DNA from 2 places in the Acidovorax sp. PRC11 genome. Region 1 is predicted to be linked to the other one. Evidence: riboswitches for the same ligand, from Rfam matches in the RefSeq annotation. Region 1 holds a riboswitch; the other holds the start of a gene.
The links. A riboswitch is a leader RNA that binds a small molecule or an ion and turns the genes downstream of it on or off. The one in region 1 is predicted to bind thiamine pyrophosphate.

Region 2: another riboswitch for thiamine pyrophosphate. It lies ahead of Q9R47_RS12055 (FAD-dependent oxidoreductase); the one in region 1 lies ahead of Q9R47_RS20750 (long-chain fatty acid--CoA ligase).

Annotation. Positions count from the first base shown of each region.
Region 1 covers NZ_JAUZUQ010000024.1:24,466-28,672, reverse strand. Annotated here, with positions in the region: gene mutS (DNA mismatch repair protein MutS) at 1-1,678, shown strand, start outside; TPP riboswitch at 1,780-1,871, shown strand; gene Q9R47_RS20750 (long-chain fatty acid--CoA ligase) at 1,943-3,025, shown strand; gene Q9R47_RS20745 (acyl-CoA reductase) at 3,022-4,207, shown strand, end outside.
Region 2 covers NZ_JAUZUQ010000009.1:2,817-7,023, reverse strand. Annotated here, with positions in the region: gene Q9R47_RS12065 (TOMM system kinase/cyclase fusion protein) at 1-860, opposite strand, end outside; gene thiD (bifunctional hydroxymethylpyrimidine kinase/phosphomethylpyrimidine kinase) at 857-1,741, opposite strand; TPP riboswitch at 1,809-1,907, shown strand; gene Q9R47_RS12055 (FAD-dependent oxidoreductase) at 1,988-3,130, shown strand; gene thiS (sulfur carrier protein ThiS) at 3,127-3,324, shown strand; gene Q9R47_RS12045 (thiazole synthase) at 3,405-4,207, shown strand, end outside; gene Q9R47_RS12040 (thiamine phosphate synthase) at 4,207-4,207, shown strand, end outside.

The sequences.
Region 1 (4,207 bases):
GCTGGAGCCGCGCCGCGACCGCGCCGAAGCCCGCGCGCGGCTGGCGGCCACCGCGGAACTGCGTGGGGACGGCGGCGATGGCGGGCACGGCGGCACCGGCAGCTGGCAGGCCCTGCGCGGCGCGCTGCGCGGCGTGAGCGACGTGGAGCGCATCACCGCGCGCATCGCACTGCGGCAGGTGCGCCCGCGCGAACTGGTGGCCCTCTGCAAGACGCTCCACAAGGCCGAACAGATCGCCGCGGAGCACCGCTGGCACGATCCGCTGCTGGCCGGCATCGCCGGCGACCTGCATGCGCCGCCGGCCTGCGGTGCGCTGCTGGCCGGCGCGATCCTGGAGGAGCCTTCGGCCCTGGTGCGCGACGGCGGCGTGATCGCCGACGGCTTCGACGCCGAGCTCGACGAACTGCGCGGCATCCAGAACCACTGCGACGATTTCCTGCTGGCGCTGGAGACGCGCGAGAAGGCCCGCACGCTGATCCCCAACCTGCGCGTGCAGTTCAACAAGGTGCACGGCTTCTACATCGAGGTAACGAGCAGCTACCTCGACCGCATTCCCGACGACTACCGCCGCCGCCAGACGCTGAAGAACGCCGAGCGCTTCATCACGCCCGAACTGAAAGCCTTCGAGGACAAGGCCCTGTCGGCGCAGGAGCGCGCGCTGGCGCGCGAGAAGTGGCTGTACGAACAGGTGCTCGACCAGTTGCAGCCGCACGTGCCGGCGCTCATCCGCGCCGCGCAGGCCATCGCCACGCTCGATGCGCTCTGCGCGCTCGCCGAGCGCTCGCTCACGCTGGACTGGTGCGCGCCGCAGTTCGCGGCCGAGCCCTGCATCGAGATCGAGGGCGGCCGCCACCCGGTGGTGGAAGCGCGCCTGGCGGAAACCTCGGCCGGCGCCTTCATCCCCAACCACACGCGCCTGAACGCCAACACGCGCATGCAGATCATCACCGGCCCGAACATGGGCGGCAAATCCACCTACATGCGGCAGGTGGCGCTGATCGTGCTGCTGGCGAGCATGGGCAGCCACGTGCCCGCCGCGCGCTGCCGGCTGGGCCCGATCGATGCGATCCACACCCGCATCGGCGCGGCGGACGACCTCGCCAACGCCCAGTCCACCTTCATGATGGAGATGACCGAGGCCGCGCAGATCCTGCATGCCGCCACGCCGCATTCGCTGGTGCTGATGGACGAGATCGGCCGCGGCACCAGCACCTTCGACGGCCTGGCGCTGGCGAGCGGCATCGCCACGCACCTGCACGACCGCACGCGCGCCTTCACGCTGTTCGCCACGCACTATTTCGAGCTGACGGAACTGGCCGCGCGCCATGCGCACGCCGTGAACGTGCACGTGGGCGCCACCGAATCCGGTTCGGACATCGTGTTCCTGCACGAGATCCAGCCCGGCCCGGCCAGCCGCAGCTACGGCATCCACGTCGCGCGGCTCGCGGGCGTGCCCGCGCCGGTGCTGAACCACGCGCGGCATGCGCTCTCGGCGCTGGAGGAGCGGGCCAACGAAGGCGAGACGCAGGTGGACCTGTTCGCCCCGCCGCCGGAATCCGAGGCGCCGGGCACGAGCCCGGTGGAGGCCGCCCTGCAGGACATCCACCCCGACGCCCTGAGCCCGCGCGAGGCGCTGGACGCGCTCTACCAGCTCAAGCGGCTGGCGCAGCCGGGCTGAGCGTCGCCGCGGCGGTCCCGCGGTCCGTCCGCCACCGGCGTGCGGCCTGGCGGGCATCGCGCCCCGCCCCCTGCGGGGAAATCTCCCCCGGGTTAAGATCCGCCCGCGCTCCGGGGTGCACACCTGTGCTGAGATCCACACCCGCGAACTTGAACCGGGTCATTCCGGCGGAAGAAGAGCCACCGTCCCGATGCGGCCGCCAGCGGCCCGGCGCGGGCGCGGGACACCTTCGGAGCCCCCTGCCACAGGTCCTGAAGGAATCCCATGCCATCGTTCGCTCCGCTGGACGCGGAAGTGCTCTCATTCATCGCGCAGGACGGCTGCACCGATGCCCGGTTCGACGAACTCGCGCTGCGGCTGTTCGCCCACCAGTACGCCGCCAACGCCCCCTACCGCGCCTTCTGCCAGGGCCGGGGCGCCACGCCGCGCAGCGTGAAGGCCTGGAGCGACATCCCGGCCGTGCCCATCGACGCCTTCAAGGCCCAGGCACTGCGCTGCGAACCCGCCGCGACCGGCGAGCGCGTCTTCATGACCAGCGGCACCACGCGCGGCGACACGCGCGGCCGGCATTTCCACCCGCGGCTCGCGGTGTACGACCGGTCGATGGAGCGGAATTTCGCAGAACGCTTCATGCGCGGGCAGCAGCGCATGCCGATGGGCATCCTGTTCCCGGACGAGGACGCGATGCCGAATTCGTCGCTCGCCCACTACCTGGCCCTCGCGAAATCCACCTTCGGTGCGCCCGGCAGCCGGCATTTCGTGGGCCCGCAGGGCACCGACTGGAGCGGGCTGTGGCAGGTGCTGGAGGCCGCCGAGCGCACCGGCACGCCGTATGCGCTGCTGGGCGCGAGCTACAGCTTCGTGCACCTGATGGATGCGCTGCGCCCGCAGGGCCGCGCCTTCCGCCTGCCGCCGGGCAGCCGCCTGCTCGATACCGGCGGCTACAAGGGCCAATCGCGCGAACTGCCGCTGGAGGCGTTCTACGCCGAGCTGTCGCAGGCCCTGGGCGTGCCGCGCGAGCACTGCGTCAACATGTACGGCATGACCGAACTCAGCACGCAGTTCTACGACGACGGCAATGCCTCGGTGCCCTCGGTCAAATCGGGGCCGCACTGGATCCGCTCGCGGCTGGTGGACCCGGTCACGGGCCGCGACGTGCCGGCCGGCGAGCGCGGCATCCTCGTGCACTGCGATCTCGCCAACGTCAACTCCGTGACCACGATCCTCACGGAAGACGTGGGGCTGTGGGCCGACGGCGGCTTCCTGCTGCTCGGCCGCGCCGAGGGCGCGCAGGCCAAGGGCTGCTCGCTGGCGGTGGATGAATTCATGCGGGCCACCGCGGCATGACGGTTCCGCGGCCGCCAGGGCTTCCGCCGATCCGGGCCGGCTACCTGCCGGGCATCGGCCCGGACGAGGTCGCCTGGGAGGTGCTGCCGTTCGTGCAGGGCGGCGCCCGCGTGGAGGTGGCCGTGCCGGTGCTTACCGCGGCGCAGATGGAAGCGCTGGCCGACCGCGTGCAGCGGGCGGCCGCCCGGCACCTGAAGACGATGACCGTGGCGCAGATCATCGAAGTGATCGACCGCGCCATCGCCCGCCTGCTCGACCGCTCCGATCCGTTCCGCCGGCAGGCCGAGGCGCTCCTGCCCGTGGTGAGCGGCTACGACGCCGAGATGGTGCGCCTGGGGCTGACGGGCTTCTTCAAGACTTTCCGCGCGCCGCAGCTGCGGCGCTTCGTGGCGGAGGATTTCGCGAACCCGCTGGTGCTCGACGGCTTCCAGCCCGCCCCGAAGGGCGGCGCGGTGCGGGCCCTCGGGCCCGGCCTGCTGGTGCACAGCTGGGCCGGCAACGTGCCGGCGCTGCCGCTCTGGAGCCTGGTGTGCGGCCTGCTGGTCAAGGCCGGCAACATCGGCAAGGTGCCGAGCGCCGAGCCACTGTTCGCGGGCTGGTTCGCGCAGTTGCTCGCCGAAGTGCATCCGCCGCTCGCCGACTGCCTGGCCGTGGTGTGGTGGCGCGGCGCGGGCGCGGAAGACGCATCCGCCCTCTATGCCCGGGCCGACACGGTGCTCGCCTACGGCGGCAACGAATCCCTGGATGCGATCCGGCGGCGCCTGCCCGTGACCACTCGCTTCCTGCCGCACGGGCACAAACTGGGTTTCGGCCTGGTGGCCGCCGCGGCGCTCGATGCGCTCGAAGGCCCCGCGCTCGCGCGCCGGGCTGCCTGGGACGTGATGCGCTATGACCAGCAGGGCTGCTATTCGCCACATGTGTTCTACGTGCAGCGCGGCGGTGCCGTCGCGCCGCGCGACTTCGCCGGACGGCTGGCGGGCGAGCTCGCCCAGCTGCAGCGGCGCTTCCCGCGCCGGGCACTCGTGGTGGAGGACGCCGCCGCCCTCGCCCACTGGCGCCAGGGCGTGGAATGGCGCTCGCTCCCCGGCGCTTCCGGCGAGGCCGCCGAACAGCTCATCGGTACGCCGGACGATGCCTGGAGCGTGGCCTTCGCCGACGGGCCGCGGGCCCTCGCGCCCACGG
Region 2 (4,207 bases), on a different contig from region 1:
GCCGAGGACCGCTCCCAAAGCTGCCGCGCGGAGGTGGCCCGGTCCTCGCGCCGCTTGCGCAGGGCGCTGCGCAGCACCTCGGCCAGGGGGTGGCCCTGGATCGCGTGCGGCAGGCTGAACTCCTGCGGCGACAGCTGGCGCTGGTAGATCTCGGCCGTGGACTCGCCCGTCACCACCCGCCCGGTGAGGCATTCCAGGAAGATGAGCCCCCAGGCGTACAGATCGGCCTGCGGCGTGGCGACCTCGCCGCGCAGCTGCTCGGGCGCGCTGTAGGCCGGGGTGCCGACGTATTCACCTTCGCGCGTGAGCTGCGTCGCGTGCGCGTCGCCGAAGCCCGGCAGCAGCGTGCTGATGCCGAAATCGAGCACCTTGGCGTGCGACGTCAGGCCCGAGGCGCTGATCATGATGTTCTCGGGCTTCAGGTCGCGGTGCGCGACGCCCGCGTCGTGCGCGCAGGCGACCGCGTCCAGCACCTGCAGCATCAGGCGGCCGGCCTCGCCCGCGGACAGCGCCCCCTGCTGCTGCAGCAACTGCCGCAGGGTCATGCCCGGCACGAACTCGAAGACCGCGAAGACGAACGGGCCGCAGACGCCTTCGTCGAGCAGTTGCACGACGTGCGGATGGTGCAGCCGCGCGCAGGCCCCGATCTCGCGGCGGAAGCGCTTGAACAGCCGCTCGTCCTCGTCGATGCGGACGAATTTCAGCACCACCTTCTGGCCGGTGGGCTGTTGCAGCGCGGAGAAGACGATGCCGTAGGAGCCGGTGCCGATCACCTCCTGCAGCGCATAGCGCTGCACGAGCGCGGCGTCGGCGGTGAACGCCTGCTGGATCTGGCCGGGATCGGGAGGTCGGAAGCTCATGCCCATGCGTGCTCCGCAATGCGCTGCACCACGGGTGCGTGGCCATGGTCCAGCGGACCGGAGCCGCGGCCGGTGCGCACGCCGGCGCCGGCCTGGATCGCGGCCTGCACGTAGGCGTGCGCGGCCGAGACGGCCTCCGGCAATGCCAGCCCGATCGCCAGGTGGGCCGCGATCGCGGACGACAGGGTGCAGCCCGTGCCGTGGCCGTTGCGGGTGTCCACGCGCGCGGCGCGCAGGCGCAGCGGCGGCTCGCCGCCCTGCCGCGCGAGCAAATCCACCAGCGCGTCGCCGGGCAGGTGGCCGCCCTTGATCAGCACCGCGTTCGCGCCCAGGCCAAGCAGGTCCTGCGCAGCGGCCTCCATGGCGGCCTCGTCGGCGATGCCGCGGCCCAGCAGCATGCCGGCCTCGTCGAGGTTGGGCGTCACCACGGCCGCCAGGGGGAAGAGCTCCTCCACCAGCACGGCCACGGTGTCCGGCGCGATGAGGCGGTCGCCGCTGGTGGCCACCATGACGGGGTCGAGCACGACGTGCGGCAGCGCGTGGCGGCGGATCGCGTCGGCGACCACTTCGGCGATATCGGGCGCATGGAGCATGCCGATCTTGACGGCGTCCACGCCGATGTCCTCGACCACCGCGTCGATCTGGTCGCGCAGCATGGCGGGGGGGATGCCGTGGATGGAGCGCACGCCCTGGGTGTTCTGGGCGGTGATGGCGGTGATGGCGGTCATGCCGAAGCAGCCGAGCGCCGCGAAGGTCTTCAGGTCGGCCTGGATGCCGGCTCCCCCGCCGCTGTCGGACCCTGCAATCGATAGCACACGCACGTAGCGGGGGCCGTCCGCGGGGCCCGCCGGCGCCCGAGGATCAAGAGGCTTGGAATTCATGGCAAAAATTATGGCGCATGCGCGGCATCAAAAACCTCGCTATCAACCCTGTGCTGTAATCCCGTCACGGACGAAACAGGGGTGCCGCGCCGTCCGGCGTGGCTGAGAAAAACCCTCGGCACCCGATCCAGGTCATGCTGGCGTGGGGAGTTTCGACGGTGGACCGCCGCCTGTTCTCCTCCGCTGCCGATCCGCCGCGCCCCTCCCGGGCCGGCGCCTCCGATGAGAACGCACGCCACCTGCCCCATGTCCGCTCTGCTCTCCCCCCATTCCTCGATCACTGTCCTCGGCGCCGGCCTCGTGGGCCGGCTGCTGGCTGCCGAGCTGGCACGCCAGGGCCACGCGGTGGAGGTGCACGAGGCCCAGGGGCCCGACGCCCAGGGCGCCGCGGCGCGCATCGCCGCCGCCATGCTCGCGCCCCTGGCGGAATCGGCCATCACCGAGCCCGGCGTGGTACGCATGGGCCACCATGCGCTCACGCGCTGGCCGCAATTGCTGGCCGGGCTCGACTGGCCCGTCTTCTTCCAGCAGGAAGGCACCCTCATCCTCTGGCACCGGCAGGACGCCGCCGAGGCCGTCCGGCTGCGTGGCGTGCTCGAGCGCACGGCCCGCACGGTCCCGGAACTGCCGGCCCTGCAGGCGCTCGACGCGCAAGGGGTCGGTGAGGCGGAGCCGGCGGTGGGCGGGCGCTTCCACCAGGGGCTCTACCTGCCGGGCGAAGGCCAGCTCGACAACCGCCAGCTGCTGGCCGCCCTGGAGCAGGCGATGCGGGCGCGCGGCGTGCGCGTGCACTGGAACAGCCCGCGCGCTCCGGAAGACTTCACGCCCGGCGCGCCGGGCCAGCCCGACTGGGTGCTGGACTGCCGCGGCCTGGGCGCGCGCGCGCAGTGGCAGCAGTTGCGCGGCGTGCGCGGCGAAGTCGTGCGGCTGCACGCGCCCGGCGTCACCCTGCGCCGGCCCACGCGGCTGGTGCACCCGCGCTACCCGATCTACATCGCGCCCAAGCAGGACCACGTGTTCGTGATCGGGGCGACCGAGATCGAATCCGACGACCTCTCGCCCGCCAGCGTGCGCTCCACCCTGGAGCTGCTGAGCGCCGCCTACGCCGTGCATCCGGGCTTCGCGGAGGCGCGCATCCTGGAGATCGCCACGCAGTGCCGACCCACCCTGCCCGACAACCTGCCCGCCGTCCGGCAGCTGGCGCCGCGCGTGCTGCAGGTCAACGGCCTGTACCGCCACGGCTTCATGATCTCGCCGGCCATCCTCGACGTGGTGATGGAATTGCTGAACGAGGGACAATCGCGCCTCGCCCCCCGCTTCGACCTGGCGCTGGAGCTGGGCGCAATGCCTTCCCGGCCCGAGACCGAACCCGCCGCCATCCATCCATGAACGTCGTCATCAACCAGAACGCCACCGAACTGCCGGAGGGCGCCACCGTGGCCCACGCCGTCGCGGCCATCGCGGCGCGCCCTCCCTTCGCCGTCGCCGTGAACACCGTGTTCGTGCCCCAGGCCCGCCATGCGCAGCATGCGCTGCAGCCCGGCGACCGCGTCGAGATCATCGCGCCCGTGACGGGCGGCTGAACGCACCCGCGCCGCTCCCGCAACCACCGTCCCTCACCGTGCCGCCGGCTCCGTCCGGCCCCCTGCCCTTTTTGCCTGCCATGTCCACCTCCGCATCCGATGACGCCCTGGTCCTCTACGGCCAGCGCTTCGAGAGCCGGCTCCTGCTCGGAACCGCGCGCTACCCCTCGCCCGCCATCCTGGAGGCCGCCGTGCGGCGCGCACGCCCCGCAATGGTGACCGCCTCGCTGCGCCGCCAGGGCAGCGACCCCGCGGAGTCCGGCAGCGGCTTCTGGGAACTGCTGCGCCGGCTCGGCGTGCCGGTGCTGCCCAACACGGCCGGCTGCCACAGCATCCTGGAAGCGGTGACCACCGCCCAGATGGCGCGCGAGGTGTTCGGCACGCCGTGGATCAAGCTGGAACTGATCGGCGACGACTACACGCTGCAGCCCGACACCCTCAACCTCGTGGAGGCTGCCTCGCAGCTGGTGCGCGACGGCTTCCACGTCCTGCCGTACTGCACGGAAGACCTGGTGCTGTGCCAGCGCCTGGTGGACATCGGCTGCCAGGCCGTCATGCCCTGGGCCGCGCCCATCGGCACCGGCCGCGGCCCCGTGAACCCGTATGCGCTGCGCACGCTGCGCGAACGGCTGGACGTGCCGCTGCTGGTGGACGCCGGCCTGGGCCTGCCCTCGCATGCCTGCCAGGTGATGGAATGGGGTTACGACGGCGTGCTGCTGAACACGGCCGTGGCGCTCGCCCAGGACCCGGTGGCCATGGCCGGCGCGTTCGCCGACGCGGTGCAGGCCGGCCGCGCGGCACGCCATGCCGGCGCCATGTCCGCGCAGGACGCGGCCCAGCCGAGCACGCCGGTGCTCGGCACCCCTTTCTGGCACCACGACCA